Regions from separate parts of the Roseomonas sp. CCTCC AB2023176 genome, predicted to be linked through region 1. Evidence: predicted binding sites of a transcription regulator. Region 1 holds the regulator's gene; each other region holds the start of a gene.

What was found. The regulator LexA, encoded in region 1, represses DNA repair genes until DNA is damaged. The targets are predictions, from matches to a motif close to TGTTCTANNTANGTTC.
Positions count from the first base shown of each region.
Region 2: a site for LexA is predicted at 3,214-3,229, ahead of recA (recombinase RecA). Genes of this name have one in related genera too.
Region 3: a site for LexA is predicted at 1,756-1,771, ahead of ACE7GA_RS04040 (PA0069 family radical SAM protein). Genes of this name have one in related genera too.

Region 1 is NZ_CP170086.1:4,182,435-4,186,611, forward strand. Features, by position in the region: gene ACE7GA_RS20925 (alcohol dehydrogenase catalytic domain-containing protein) at 1-678, shown strand, start outside; gene ACE7GA_RS20930 (zinc-binding dehydrogenase) at 657-986, shown strand; gene lexA (transcriptional repressor LexA) at 1,016-1,732, opposite strand; gene glp (gephyrin-like molybdotransferase Glp) at 1,850-3,055, opposite strand; gene moaC (cyclic pyranopterin monophosphate synthase MoaC) at 3,052-3,546, opposite strand; gene trpC (indole-3-glycerol phosphate synthase TrpC) at 3,543-4,177, opposite strand, start outside.
Region 2 is NZ_CP170086.1:4,510,939-4,515,115, reverse strand. Features, by position in the region: gene ACE7GA_RS22615 (flagellar biosynthetic protein FliR) at 1-606, shown strand, start outside; gene ACE7GA_RS22610 (flagellar biosynthesis protein FlhB) at 610-1,659, shown strand; gene ACE7GA_RS22605 (ATP-binding protein) at 1,668-3,176, shown strand; gene recA (recombinase RecA) at 3,391-4,177, shown strand, end outside.
Region 3 is NZ_CP170086.1:806,242-810,418, forward strand. Features, by position in the region: gene ACE7GA_RS04035 (ABC transporter substrate-binding protein) at 1-480, shown strand, start outside; gene ACE7GA_RS04040 (PA0069 family radical SAM protein) at 533-1,690, opposite strand; gene wecB (non-hydrolyzing UDP-N-acetylglucosamine 2-epimerase) at 1,862-3,043, shown strand; gene wecC (UDP-N-acetyl-D-mannosamine dehydrogenase) at 3,040-4,177, shown strand, end outside.

The DNA.
Region 1 (4,177 bases):
ACGGAAGTCCTGCTGGAGGTGACACATTGCGGCGTCTGCCACTCCGACCTGCATATCTGGGAGGGAGGCTACGACCTCGGCTCGCGCGGCACGCTGTCACTGAAGGACCGTGGGGTCGTCCTGCCGCTCGCGATGGGGCACGAGGCCGTCGGGAGGGTCCTCGCCTGGGGGCCTGACGCCGCGGGCGTCGCGAAGGGCGACCACCGCGTGGTCTATCCCTGGCTGGGCTGCGGCACCTGCGCCCGCTGCACGGCGGGCGAGGACAACATGTGCGCCGTCCGCGCCCAGTCCATCGGCATCTACCGGCAGGGCGGCTACGCGACCCACGTCGTGGTGCCGCACCCCCGCTACCTCATCCCCTTCGAGGGCGTCGCGCCGGAGGTCGCGGCGACCTATGCCTGTTCCGGGATCACCGTCTATTCGGCCATCCGGAAGCTCGGCCCCCTCGACCCGGGGGAGCCGGTCGTGCTCATCGGGGCCGGCGGGCTGGGGCTGAACGCGATCCATATGCTGAGGGCGATGGGGCATCGCCGGATCGTGTCGGTGGACGTCTCGGCGGAGAAACTCGAGGCCGCCAGGGCCGCCGGCGCGACCGACATGGTGCTGGCCGAGGGCGACGTGGCCGGCGCGATCACCCGGCCTGCGGCGGCCCGGCCATGGCGATCGTGGATCTGGTGAACGGGAGCGCGACGGCCCGGTCGGCCTTCGACGCGATGGGCAAGGGTGCGCGGCTCGTCCAGGTCGGGCTGTTCGGCGGCGAGATGACCCTGCCACTGCCGATCATGGCGATGCGGGCGCTGACGGTGCAGGGCTCCTACGTCGGTACGCCGCAGGACCTGCGGGACGTCATCGCGCTGGCCCAGTCGGGCAGCCTCGCGCCGCTGCCGGTCGAGACGGCGCCCATGCCGCAGGCCGACGCAGTCCTGCAGCGACTGCGCGCCGGCAGGGTGACGGGCCGCGTGGTGCTGCGGGCGGAGGCAGCCTGAACTGATGGCGAATCAAAGGTTTACACGCTTTAGTTGTAGCGGCGTACAAGCCCGACGAGGCGGCCCTGGACCTTCACCCGGTCCGGGCCGAAGATGCGCGTCTCGTAGCGCGGGTTGGCAGCCTCCAGCGCGATGGAGTTCCCTCGGCGCCGCAGCCGCTTCAGCGTGACCTCTGATTCATCGACCAGTGCGACCACCACCGCGCCGTTGTCGGCCGTGTCGCCCCGGCGAATGATGACGGTATCGCCGTCGAGGATGCCAATGCCCTCCATGGAGTCACCCGCGACCTCGAGGGCGTAGTGTTCCCCGTTGCCGAGGAGGGCGGTCGGGACCTGGATCGTGTCGCCGCTGTCCCGCAGCGCCTCGATCGGCAGGCCCGCGGCGATCCGCCCGTAGAGGGGGAGCTGGACGGCGGCAGCATCGTTCGCGGTGCGGACGGCCCCCTGAAGATTCGTCGCGAAGTTGCCGCGGATCACATTGGGCGCGAAGGACGGGGCTGCGGCGGGGGCGGCGGCCGTCCGGGGCGTCGCGGTGTCCGGCATCCGCATGACCTCCAGCGCCCGGGCGCGGTGGGCGCGGCGCCTGAGGAAGCCCCGCTCTTCCAGCGCCGTGATCAGGCGGTGGATGCCGGACTTCGACTTGAGGCTCAGCGCCTCCTTCATTTCTTCGAAGGAGGGGGAGAAGCCGGTGTCACGCAGGTGCTTGTCGATGAAGACCAGGAGTTCGTGCTGCTTGCGGGTCAACATCGTTCGGCGTCCTTCCTCCGCCCTTTCGGGCAATCGGGTCACGCCTGAACAAACGGGCAACCCTCGCGGAAGTTCTAGAAAAGTTCTTTCGCGCCGGTCAATGCCGTTCCGTGATTTTCACAGGCCGAGCGCTGCGAATTCGATGATCTCGACGGACGAGCCGGCCTCGGCGGCCGGCGCGAGCGGTTCCCGCAGGATCAAGGCGTCTGCGCGCGCGAGGGTGGAGAGCATGGAACTGTCCTGCACCGGAAAGGCGGTCGCCACGGGAACTCCGCCCGGCCCCGATTCGACTTGCGCGCGCAAGTAATCCTGGCGGCGATCATTGGGCGGCAGAGGCGCGCCGAGGATCGCGGCGCGGGTCGGGACCGGTCCCGCCGGCAGGCCGCCGAGCCGGCGCAGCGCGGGCACGAGGAACAGGATGGAACAGACCAGGGCCGAGACAGGATTGCCCGGCAGGCCGAGCATCGGCGTTTCCCGCAGCCGGCCCCAGATCAGCGGCTTGCCCGGCCGCATCGCGATCTTCCAGAAGTCGAGCGTGAGGCCGCCCGGCCCCAGCGCGGACTGGACGAGGTCGTGGTCGCCGACGCTCGCCCCGCCCGTCGTGACGAGGAGGTCGCAGCGGGATGAGGCCTCGGCCGCCGCGGCGATGGCGCCGGTGTCGTCGGGCGCGATCGGAAGTACCACCGGATCGGCGCCTACGGCGCGCGCGAGGGCCGCCAGGGCATGCGCGTTGGAGGACACGATCCCGCCGTCCGGGATGGGGTCGCCGGGCAGGGCGATCTCGTCGCCCGTCGCGAGGATCGCGACCCGCGGCCGCCGGTGCACCGCCAGCCAGGGATGGTTCGCGGCGGCGGCGAGGCCGATGTCTCGTGGCGTCAGGCGGCGCCCGGCGGAGAGCAAAACCTGGCCGGCGCGGAAGTCGAGCCCGGCCCGACGGATGTGGCGCCCGGCACGGGGAGCCTCGGTCGGCTCGACAAGCCCCTCCGTCGCCCGCGCGTCTTCCTGCAGCAGGATGGCGTCGGCGCCGTCCGGGACGAAGCCGCCGGTGAAGATGCGGACGGCCTCGCCGGGGCCGATCGTCCCGGCGAAAGGATGGCCGGCGGGAGCCTCGCCGATGACCCGCAGGCCCGCGCCGACCGCGGCGTCAGCCGCCCGCAGCGCGTAGCCGTCCATCGCCGAGACATCGGCCGGCGGCTGGGTCAGGCGCGCGGTCACGGGGACTGCGAGGACCCGGCCGGAAGCCTCGGCCAGGGCGACCGTCTCCGGCCCGACCGGCGACAGGGCGCCCAGGATCCGGTCCAGCGCCTCGGCAACCGGGATCACGCCCGCTGCTCCTCCCCGGGCGCGATCCAGTCGCCGGACTTGCCGCCGGACTTGCGGACCATCCGCACGGCCTCGATCCGCATGAAGCGGTCTGCGGCCTTGCACATGTCGTAGACGGTCAGCGCGGCCACGGTGACGGCGGTCAGCGCCTCCATCTCGACGCCCGTCCGGCCCGCGGTGCGGACCGTCGCGGCGATCTCCACCGCGTCGGGTTCGGCGATGGAGAGGTCCAGCGTCACCTTCGTCAGCGGCAGGGGATGGCAGAGCGGGATCAGGTCCGCCGTCCGCTTTGCCGCCATGATGCCGGCAAGGCGCGCGACGCCCAGGACGTCGCCCTTGCCGGCCCGGCCCTCGGCGATGATGGCCAGGGTCTCCGGCCGCATCACGACGCGGCCGCGGGCGGTCGCCTCCCGCAGCGTCTCGGCCTTAGCGGAGACGTCCACCATCGCCGCGCGGCCCGCGCCGTCGAAATGGGTGAGGGGGCCGCTCAAGGGGCGGAGATGAGCGCCCGGGCCGCGGCTTCCACGTCGCGCTGCCGGAGCAGGTGTTCCCCGACGAGCAGGACGTTGGCGCCGGCGGCGGCCATGCGGCGCACGTCGGCGTGGTCGCGGATGCCGCTCTCGGCGACGGGGATGCGGTCGGCCGGCACCATCGGGGCCAGGCGCTCGGTCGTGGAGATATCGGTGCGCAGCGTGCGGAGGTCGCGGTTGTTGATCCCGACCAGCCGCGTTTCCAGGCCAAGCGCGCGCTGGAGTTCGCCCTCGTCATGCACCTCGGCCAGCACGCCCATGTCGAGGCCGCGCGCCGCGTCCTCCAACGCCTCCGCCTCCTCGTCGGTCAGGGCGGCGAGGATCACCAGGATCGCGTCGGCGCCCATCGCCCGGGCCTCGTAGACCTGCCAGGGATGGATCATGAAATCCTTGCGCAGCACGGGGAGGGTCGTCGCCTCCCGCGCGGCCTCGAGATGCGCGGCGTTGCCGCCGAACCAGGGGCCGTCCGTCAGCACGGACAGGCAAAGCGCGCCGGCCCGCTCATAGGCCTGCGCGATCCCTTCCGGGTCGAAGGGGTCACGGATGAGCCCGCCGGAGGGGGAGCGCGACTTGATCTCGGCGATCAGGCCGG
Region 2 (4,177 bases), 330 kb from region 1:
GTGCTTGCCCCGGCCCTGCCCAATGTCCCCGACGCGGCGGCGGACGCCGTGCGCCTCGTCGCGCTCGAGGTCCTGACCGGCCTCTGGCTCGCCAGCCTCGCGCGCCTCCTCGCGACGGCGCTGGCGCTGGCCCTCCAGACCGCGGGCGGCCTCCTCGGCCTCGCGAACGTCCTCGTCCCCGATCCGGCCCTCGGTTCCGGCGCGACGGCGCTCGGCCGCCTCGGCAGCCTTGCGGCCGCACTCCTCGTCCTGTCGAGCGGCCTCTACGCCCTGCCCTTGCGCGCGCTGGTCGAGTCCTACGCGCTCATGCCCCCCGGGGCACCCTGGCCGGCGGGCGCGGCGGCCGAGGAGATCGCGGCCGCCGGCGGCGCCTGCCTCTCGCTCGCGCTGCGTCTCGCCGGCCCCTTCGTCGTCGCGGCGGTGCTGTTGAACCTCGCCCTCGCCCTGGTATCGCGCGTCGCGCCGCAGGTTCCGGTCTTCGTCCTCGGCGCGCCTGCCCAGGTCCTCGTGGCCTTCGCGCTGCTCGCCCTGCTGGCGCCGCTCCTCCTGCCGCTCTTCGCCGGCGACCTGCGCGCCGGCTGGTCTGCCCTCCCGGGGCTGCGCTGACCCGTGGCGGGCGATGCCGATCAGGACCAGGAGGACCGCACGGAGGCTCCGACCCAGCGGCGCCTCGACAAGGCCCGCGAGGACGGTCAGGTCCCCCTCGCGCGAGGCCTCCGGTTTCGCCGCCCTCCTCCTGGCAAGCCTCGTCCTGGGTCTCGGCGCTTCGGCCTCGGGACCCACGCTGCGGGGCCTACGCGACCTCCTCGCCGGTGCCCACGACCTTTCGCCCGAGGTCGCCTGGTCGGCCCTCGCCCCGGGCTCGCCCTGGGGCTCGCCGTCGCGGCCGCGGCCGCGCTCGGCTTCGCCGCCGCAACGCTCGCCCAGACCCGCGGCCTGATCTCGTCCAAAGGCCTGATGCCCCGCCTCTCTCGGCTTTCGCCCGCCGCCGGCCTGAAGCGCCTCTTCGGCCCGGACGGCCTGTTGGAGTTCCTCAAGACCCTCCTCAAGATCGCCGCGGTCGGGGCGGCGGTCTGGCCCGTCCTGTCCGGCACCGAACGCCTCTCGACCGTGGCGCAGCTCGACGCGGCGGGGCTGCTCCGCTTCGTCGGCGATCGTGCCTCGGCCCTCCTCGCGGCGACCCTCGCCGCCTTCGCCGGCATCGCCGCGCTCGACCTGCTCTGGGTCCGCTTCCGCCACCTCCGGCAGCTGCGCATGAGCCGGCAGGAGATGAAGGAGGAACTGCGAGACACCGACGGCGATCCGCAGCTCAAGGGCCGTCTCGCCGCGCTCCGTCGTTCCCGCGCGAAGTCCCGGATGATGGCGGCCGTGCCCCGCGCTGCGGTGGTCATCACCAACCCGACCCACTACGCCGTCGCCCTCGCCTACGAGGACGGGGCCGCCGCCGCGCCGCGCATCGTCGCGAAGGGCGCGGACGAAGTCGCCGGCCGCATTCGTGAAGCCGCGCGGGACGCCGGCGTTCCGCTGGTGTCCAACCCGCCTCTCGCGCGCGCCCTGTTCCGCCTGGAACTCGGGACGGAGATCCCGCCTGACCACTACCAGGCCGTGGCCGAGATCATCGCCTTCGTCTGGCGCCGTCGCCCGGCCGGCTCACCCTGACGCCAGCCGTGCGCGCGCCGACCTGGACCGCTATGCTGCGCCGCGTGGATCCGCCGCCCCGCCCCGCCCTCCTCCGCCGCCGCGCGCGGGGGGGGACCGACGATGCCGCGGCGCTGCTGAACGCCCTTCCCGTGGCGGCCGCGCTTCTCGGCGGCGATGGCGCCATCCGGCTCGCGAACGCCGCGCTGCTGGATGCGGTGGCGCCGCATGCCCGGCCCCGTCCCGGCGCTCGCTTCCTCTCCCTCCTCGCCGCGCCGGCACCGGACGTGTTCGAATGCCTGGCCGGCCTCCGCTCGGGGGCCGACGTGCTGCTCGCTCACCCCGCCGCGGCCGCGGCGTTCCGGCTGAGCCTCGCCGGCCTGCCGGCGGGCGACCGCGTCGCCTTCCTCCAGCCGCCCGCGCCAGATCGCGACGAGGAGGCGGAACGGCTCCGTGGTCTCGGCCAGCTCGCCGGCGGCGTCGCGCACGACGTGAACAACCTGCTGGGCATCATCCTCGGCGCGCTCGATGCAGCGCGCCGCGTCGCACCCGGCGCCGCCCCGGCCCTCGCCCCGGCGCAGGATGCCGCAGCGCGCGGGGCGGCCCTTGCCGCCCGGCTCCTCGCGGTGGCCCGGCGCCAGGTGCTGGCGCCGAAGGTGATCGAGCTGGACCCCGCGGTCTCCGGCACGGTCAGCCTCCTGCGCAGCATGCTGGGCCCGGGGATCGCGCTCGACCTGAGCCCCGGCGCGCCCGGACGGCGCATCCGCGTGGACCCGGTCCAGTTCGACCAGGTCCTGCTGAACCTCGCCGTGAACGCACGCGACGCCATGGCCGGCCGCGGCACCGTCACCATCCGCACCGGCCACAAGGTCGCGCTGCGGGAGGAACCGGGCACGCCCGATCCGCTTCCGCCCGGTCGCTGGACCATCCTCACTGTCTCCGACACCGGCCCCGGGATCGCCCCCGCCGACCTCGCGCGGGTCGTCGAGCCCTTCTTCTCCACGAAGGCCGGCGCCGGCGGGACGGGCCTCGGCCTCGCCACCGTGCACGGCATCGTCCGCCAGTCCGGCGGCGTGCTCCAAATCGACCCGACGGGCGGGCCGGGGGCGTGCTTTCGCATCCACCTCCCGCGGCACGAGGGCGAGGAACCGCCCGCACTTGTCGCGACGAACCCCGTACCCGCTTCGCTCCGGATCCTCCTCGTCGAGGACGAACCGCTCCTCCGCCGCCTCTCCGCCGCCTCGCTCGCCGCGGCCGGCCACGACGTCACCGACGCCGCCGACGCGGAGGACGCGCTGGACCTCCTCGCCGGCGGCCTCGTCCCCGACCTTCTCCTGTCCGACGTCACGCTCCCCGGCCTGGACGGCCTCTCGCTCGCCCGTGCCGCGCGGGGCATCTGCCCCGGCCTGCGGGTCATCCTCTCCAGCGGCTATGCCCCCGCGACCCTCGGCGCGGACCTGCCGGCGGAGGGCATCGCCTTTCTCGCGAAGCCCTACCGGACCGCCGAGCTTCTCGCCGCGATTTCAGGTCCGGGCTGAGACGTTTCAGGGCGTTTTCGCTTGCTTCGCAGGCCGTGAACACAATATGAACATTGCCGTTCCGACCCTCGTCGAGCCGTCTGTTTCGGGCCTTGAATCGGGGGTTGCAGACGGCTTCACAGGATCGTGAGGAGCGGGCATGATCGTCCCATTTCCACGACCGCCGGTTGCACCGGCCGCCGCCACCGAACTCGGCAAGAAGGTCCCTGCCCCGATGGAAAAGAACAAGGCTCTCGAAGCCGCCCTCAGCCAGATCGAGAGGTCCTTCGGCAAGGGCTCGATCATGCGCATGGGCGGCAAGCAGATGAACGAGGACGTGGAGGTCATCTCCACCGGCTCCCTCGGCCTCGACCTCGCGCTCGGTATCGGCGGCCTGCCGAAGGGCCGCGTCATCGAGATCTACGGGCCGGAATCGTCGGGCAAGACGACGCTCGCGCTGCAGGCCATCGCCGAGGCCCAGAAGAAGGGAGGCACCTGCGCCTTCATCGACGCGGAGCACGCGCTCGACCCGACATACGCGCGCAAGCTCGGCGTGGACGTGGACAACCTCCTGATCTCCCAGCCCGATGCCGGCGAGCAGGCGCTGGAGATCGCGGACACCCTCGTCCGCTCCGGCGCCATCGACGTGCTGGTGATCGACTCCGTCGCCGCTCTCGTGCCGCGCGCGGAGTTGGAGGGTGAGATGGGCGACAGCCATGTCGGCCTGCACGCCCGTCTGATGTCCCAGGCGCTGCGCAAGCTCACGGGCTCCATCTCCCGCTCGAACACCATGATGATCTTCCTCAACCAGATCCGGTTGAAGATCGGCGTCATGTTCGGCAACCCCGAGACGACGACGGGCGGCAACGCGCTGAAGTTCTACGCCTCGATCCGCCTGGAGATCCGCCGCATCGGCTCGATCAAGGACCGGGAGGAGGTCACGGGCAACCAGACCCGCGTGAAGGTGGTGAAGAACAAGATGGCCCCGCCGTTCCGGCAGGTCGAGTTCGACATCATGTACG
Region 3 (4,177 bases), 1.9 Mb from region 1:
CCGAACGACCGCTACGTGAACGACGAGGCGATCTGCACCGCGATCGTCCCGATGCTGGCACGAATCGGCATCCGCGTGCAGCTCAACGCCCAGACCCGCGCCCGCTACTTCGCCGAGATCCTGGCGCCCCGCTACAACACCAGCTTCTACCTGCTGGGCTGGACGCCCGCGACCTATGATGCGCACAACACGCTGTACAACATCATGGCCTCCCGCGACCCGTCGCGGCAGCGCGGCGTGTTCAACTCCGGCGGGTGGAGCAACGCGGAGTTCGATCGCCTCACCGACGCGATCGCGGTCGAGACGACCCCCGCGCGCCGCCAGGAGATGATCAACCAGGCGATGCGCATCCACGCCGACGAGGTCGGCCACATCCCGCTGCACCAGCAGACCGTCGTCTGGGCGGCGCGCAACACCATCACGCTGCAGCAGATGGCCGACAACTACTTCCCGCTGCGCTTCGTGCGGGTGGGGCAGTAGGCGGCACCTCCGGGCGGCCTTGGAGGGAGGAAGCGCCTTCCTCCGGGGCCACCTAGAGCAACGCCAACTGCCGCTCCTCCCCCGCCGACGGCGCACGGAACCGGGAGCAGTCAAGTTTCCCGCGTTCGCTCACCTCCGCGTCGTCCAGGCCCAGGCGGCGCATGGCCGCGCCGAAGCGCTTGGACAGCATGTCGGCGTAAGGGCCCGTGCCGGTAAAACGCGTGCCGAACTGCATGTCGTTCAGCTTGCCCCCCCGCGTCTCCCGCACCAGCGCCAGCACGCGCGCCGCGCGGTCCGGCATGTGGGTGGCCAGCCATTCCTCGAACATCCGCCGAATCTCCAGCGGCAGGCGCAGCAGCACGTAGCCGGCGGCACGGGCGCCGTGCGCGTGCCCGGCTTCCAGGATGCGCTCCATCTCCGCGTCGTTGATGCCGGGAATCATCGGCGCAGCCATGACGCCCGTCGGAATGCCGGCACGCGACAGTTCCTGGATGGCCGCTAGGCGCCGCAACGGCGCGGCCGCGCGCGGCTCCATCATCCGGGCAAGCCGCGGGTCCAACGTCGTCACGGACAGGCAGACCTGGACGAGGTTCCGCTCCGCCATGCGCGAGAGGATGTCGAGGTCCCGCGTCACGCCCGCCGATTTCGTGACGATGGTCACGGGGTGGTCGTGGCGGTCCAGCACCTCCAGCACCGCCCGCGTCAGGCTCAGCGTGCGCTCGACCGGCTGGTAGGGATCGGTATTCGATCCCAGCGCGATGGGCCGCGCGACGTAGCCCTTTTTCGAAAGGTCCTTCTCGAGCAGCGCGGCGACGTCCGGCTTGAACTGAAGGCGCGTCTCGAAGTCGAGGCCGGGCGAGAGCCCGATATAGGCGTGGCTCGGCCGCGCGTAGCAGTAGATGCAGCCGTGCTCGCAGCCGCGATACGGGTTGACCGAGCGGTCGAAGCCGACGTCCGGGCTGTCATTCCAGGTCAGCGCCGTCTTCGCCTTGTCTGGCGTCAGTTCGGTGGCCAGCGGCGGGAGTTCGGCGAAGGCCTGCTCCAGCGTGCCCCAGCCGTCGTCGAACGGGTTGCGCGCGCTTCGGACAAAACGGTTCGGCGGGTTGGACACCGCACCCCGGCCGCGGCGCAGGCCGGGGACGGCGTCGCCGGTCTCCGCGTGGCGGAAGCCATTGCGGTATCCGGGATTGCCAAGGCTGCCGTCGGGCATCGGCCCTCCTGACCTGTTCGCGTTCCGTTCACGCTTATCTGGGCAGCCACTCCGGGTGAAGTCAAGAACATTAACGGAACAACGATCGCGAGCAGACTCGTCCTCGGCACCCGTCTTCCGGAATGATCACGATTTCGTTATCATTGCCGCAGCGTAGACCAGGGCCCCCGAATGCTTGCCAATGCCGAGGCGGACGGGGCCGACGGCACCCCGGCCCGCATCATGGTCGTGTTCGGGACCCGCCCGGAAGCGATCAAGATGATGCCTGTCCTGCGCGAGCTCCGCGCGAGGCCCGGCCTGCATCCCGTCGCGGTGGCGACGGGCCAGCACCGCAGCATGCTCGACGGCGTTCTCGCCACCTTCGGGATGGGCGCGCCGGACCACGACCTCGACGTGATGCAGTCCGCGCAGACGCTCGCCTCGCTGACGGGCCGCGTGCTGGCCGGCATGACCGACCTGCTGCTTCGGGAACGCCCCGACCTCGTCCTCGTGCACGGAGACACGACGACGGCGCTCGCGGCCGGCCTCGCCGCCTTCTACGCCCGCATCCCCGTCGGCCACGTCGAGGCCGGCCTGCGCTCCTCCGACCTCGACCGCCCCTGGCCGGAGGAACTCAACCGCGTGGCCGTGGACGCCTTCGCGGCGCTGCGCTTCGCGCCGACCAAGGCTGCGGCCGCCAACCTCGCAGGCGAATACGGCAGCGGGCGGGTGCTCGTCACCGGCAACACCGGCATCGACGCGCTGCTGCACACGGCCGCGCGCCTCGACGCCGATGCGGCGCTCGAAGCCGGCCTGGCCGCGCGCTACGCCTTCCTCCACCCCGGCCGCCGCCTTGTCCTCGTCACCGGCCACCGCCGGGAAAGCTTCGGCGAGGGCTTCGCACGCATCTGCACAGGCCTCGCCCGGATCGCGGCGCGCGGCGACGTGGACGTGCTCTATCCCGTGCACCTCAACCCGCAGGTCCAGGGCATCGTTCGGGAACGCCTCTCCGGTCAGCCGAACGTCCACCTGATCGACCCCGTCGAATACCTCGACATGGTCTGGCTCCTGCGCCGGGCCGCGGTGATCGTGACGGATTCCGGCGGCATCCAGGAGGAAGCCCCGGCCCTCGGCAAGCCCGTCCTCGTCCTGCGCGAGGTGACGGAGAGGCCGGAGGCGCTGGAGACCGGCGTCGTGCGGCTCGTCGGCACCGACCCCGATGTCCTCGCCCGCGCCGCCGACGCGCTCCTCGACGACCCCGCCTTCTACGCCCGCGTCGCGCGCCCGGTCTTCCCCTACGGCGACGGCACCGCCGCGCGCCGGATCGCAGACTGCCTCGAGGAGAGGTTCGCGATGGCCGGAGCACGGGCATGAAGGTCTGCGTCGTCGGTCTCGGCTATATCGGCCTCCCCACCGCCGCGATGCTCGCGAGCCGCGGGCACGAGGTGGTGGGCTGCGACACAAACCCTCGCGTCGTCGAGAGCCTGAACGCCGGCCAGTCCCATTTCCGGGAGCCGGACCTGGACATGCTGCTCTCGGCGGCCGTCAGCACGGGCCGCCTGACCGCCGGCACCGCCCCCGTCGAGGCCGATGCCTTCGTCCTTGCCGTGCCAACGCCCTTCCGCGACGGCCGGAAGCCCGACCTGACCTACGTCGAGGCCGCGACCGACAGCATCGCGCCGCACCTGCGCCCCGGCTGCACCGTCATCCTCGAATCCACCTCGCCGGTCGGCACGACCGAAGCGCTCGCCCGCCGCCTCGCCGCAACCCGCCCCGACCTGCGCCTGCCGACCTACAAGTCCGAGGGCACCGAGGCCGACGTCGCCGTCGCCCACTGCCCCGAACGCATCCTGCCGGGCCAGATGATGCGCGAGCTCGTCTCGAACGACCGCATCATCGGCGGCGTGACGGAGGCCTGCGCGCGGCGGGCGCTGACCGTCTACGAATCCTTCGTCGCCGGCGAGACCTTCCTCACGGACTGCCGCACCGCCGAGTTCGTGAAGCTCGCCGAGAACGCCTTCCGCGACGTCAACATCGCCTTCGCGAACGAACTCTCGGTCATCTGCGCTGCCCTCGACATCGACGTCTGGGGTGCCATCGCGCTCGCCAACAAGCACCCGCGCGTGAACATCCTCCGCCCGGGCGCCGGCGTCGGCGGCCACTGCATCGCGGTGGACCCCTGGTTCATCGTGGACGGCGCGCCCGAAGCCGCGCGCCTCATCCGTACCGCGCGGGAGGTGAACGACGGCAAGCCGCACTGGGTCACGGCGCGCATCGCCGATCTCGCGCGCCGCTTCCGCGCCCCGGTGATCGCCTGCTACGGCCTGACCTACAAGCCCGACGTGGACGACCTGCGGGAGAGCCCGTCCCTCGACATCGTCGCCTCCCTCGCCCGGGAGGACGGCGCGACGATCCTCGCCTGCGATCCCTGGGTCACCGCCCTGCCGCCACCGCTCGCCGGCCTGCCGAACCTCCGCCTCGTGGACGCCGATACCGCCCTGCGCGAGG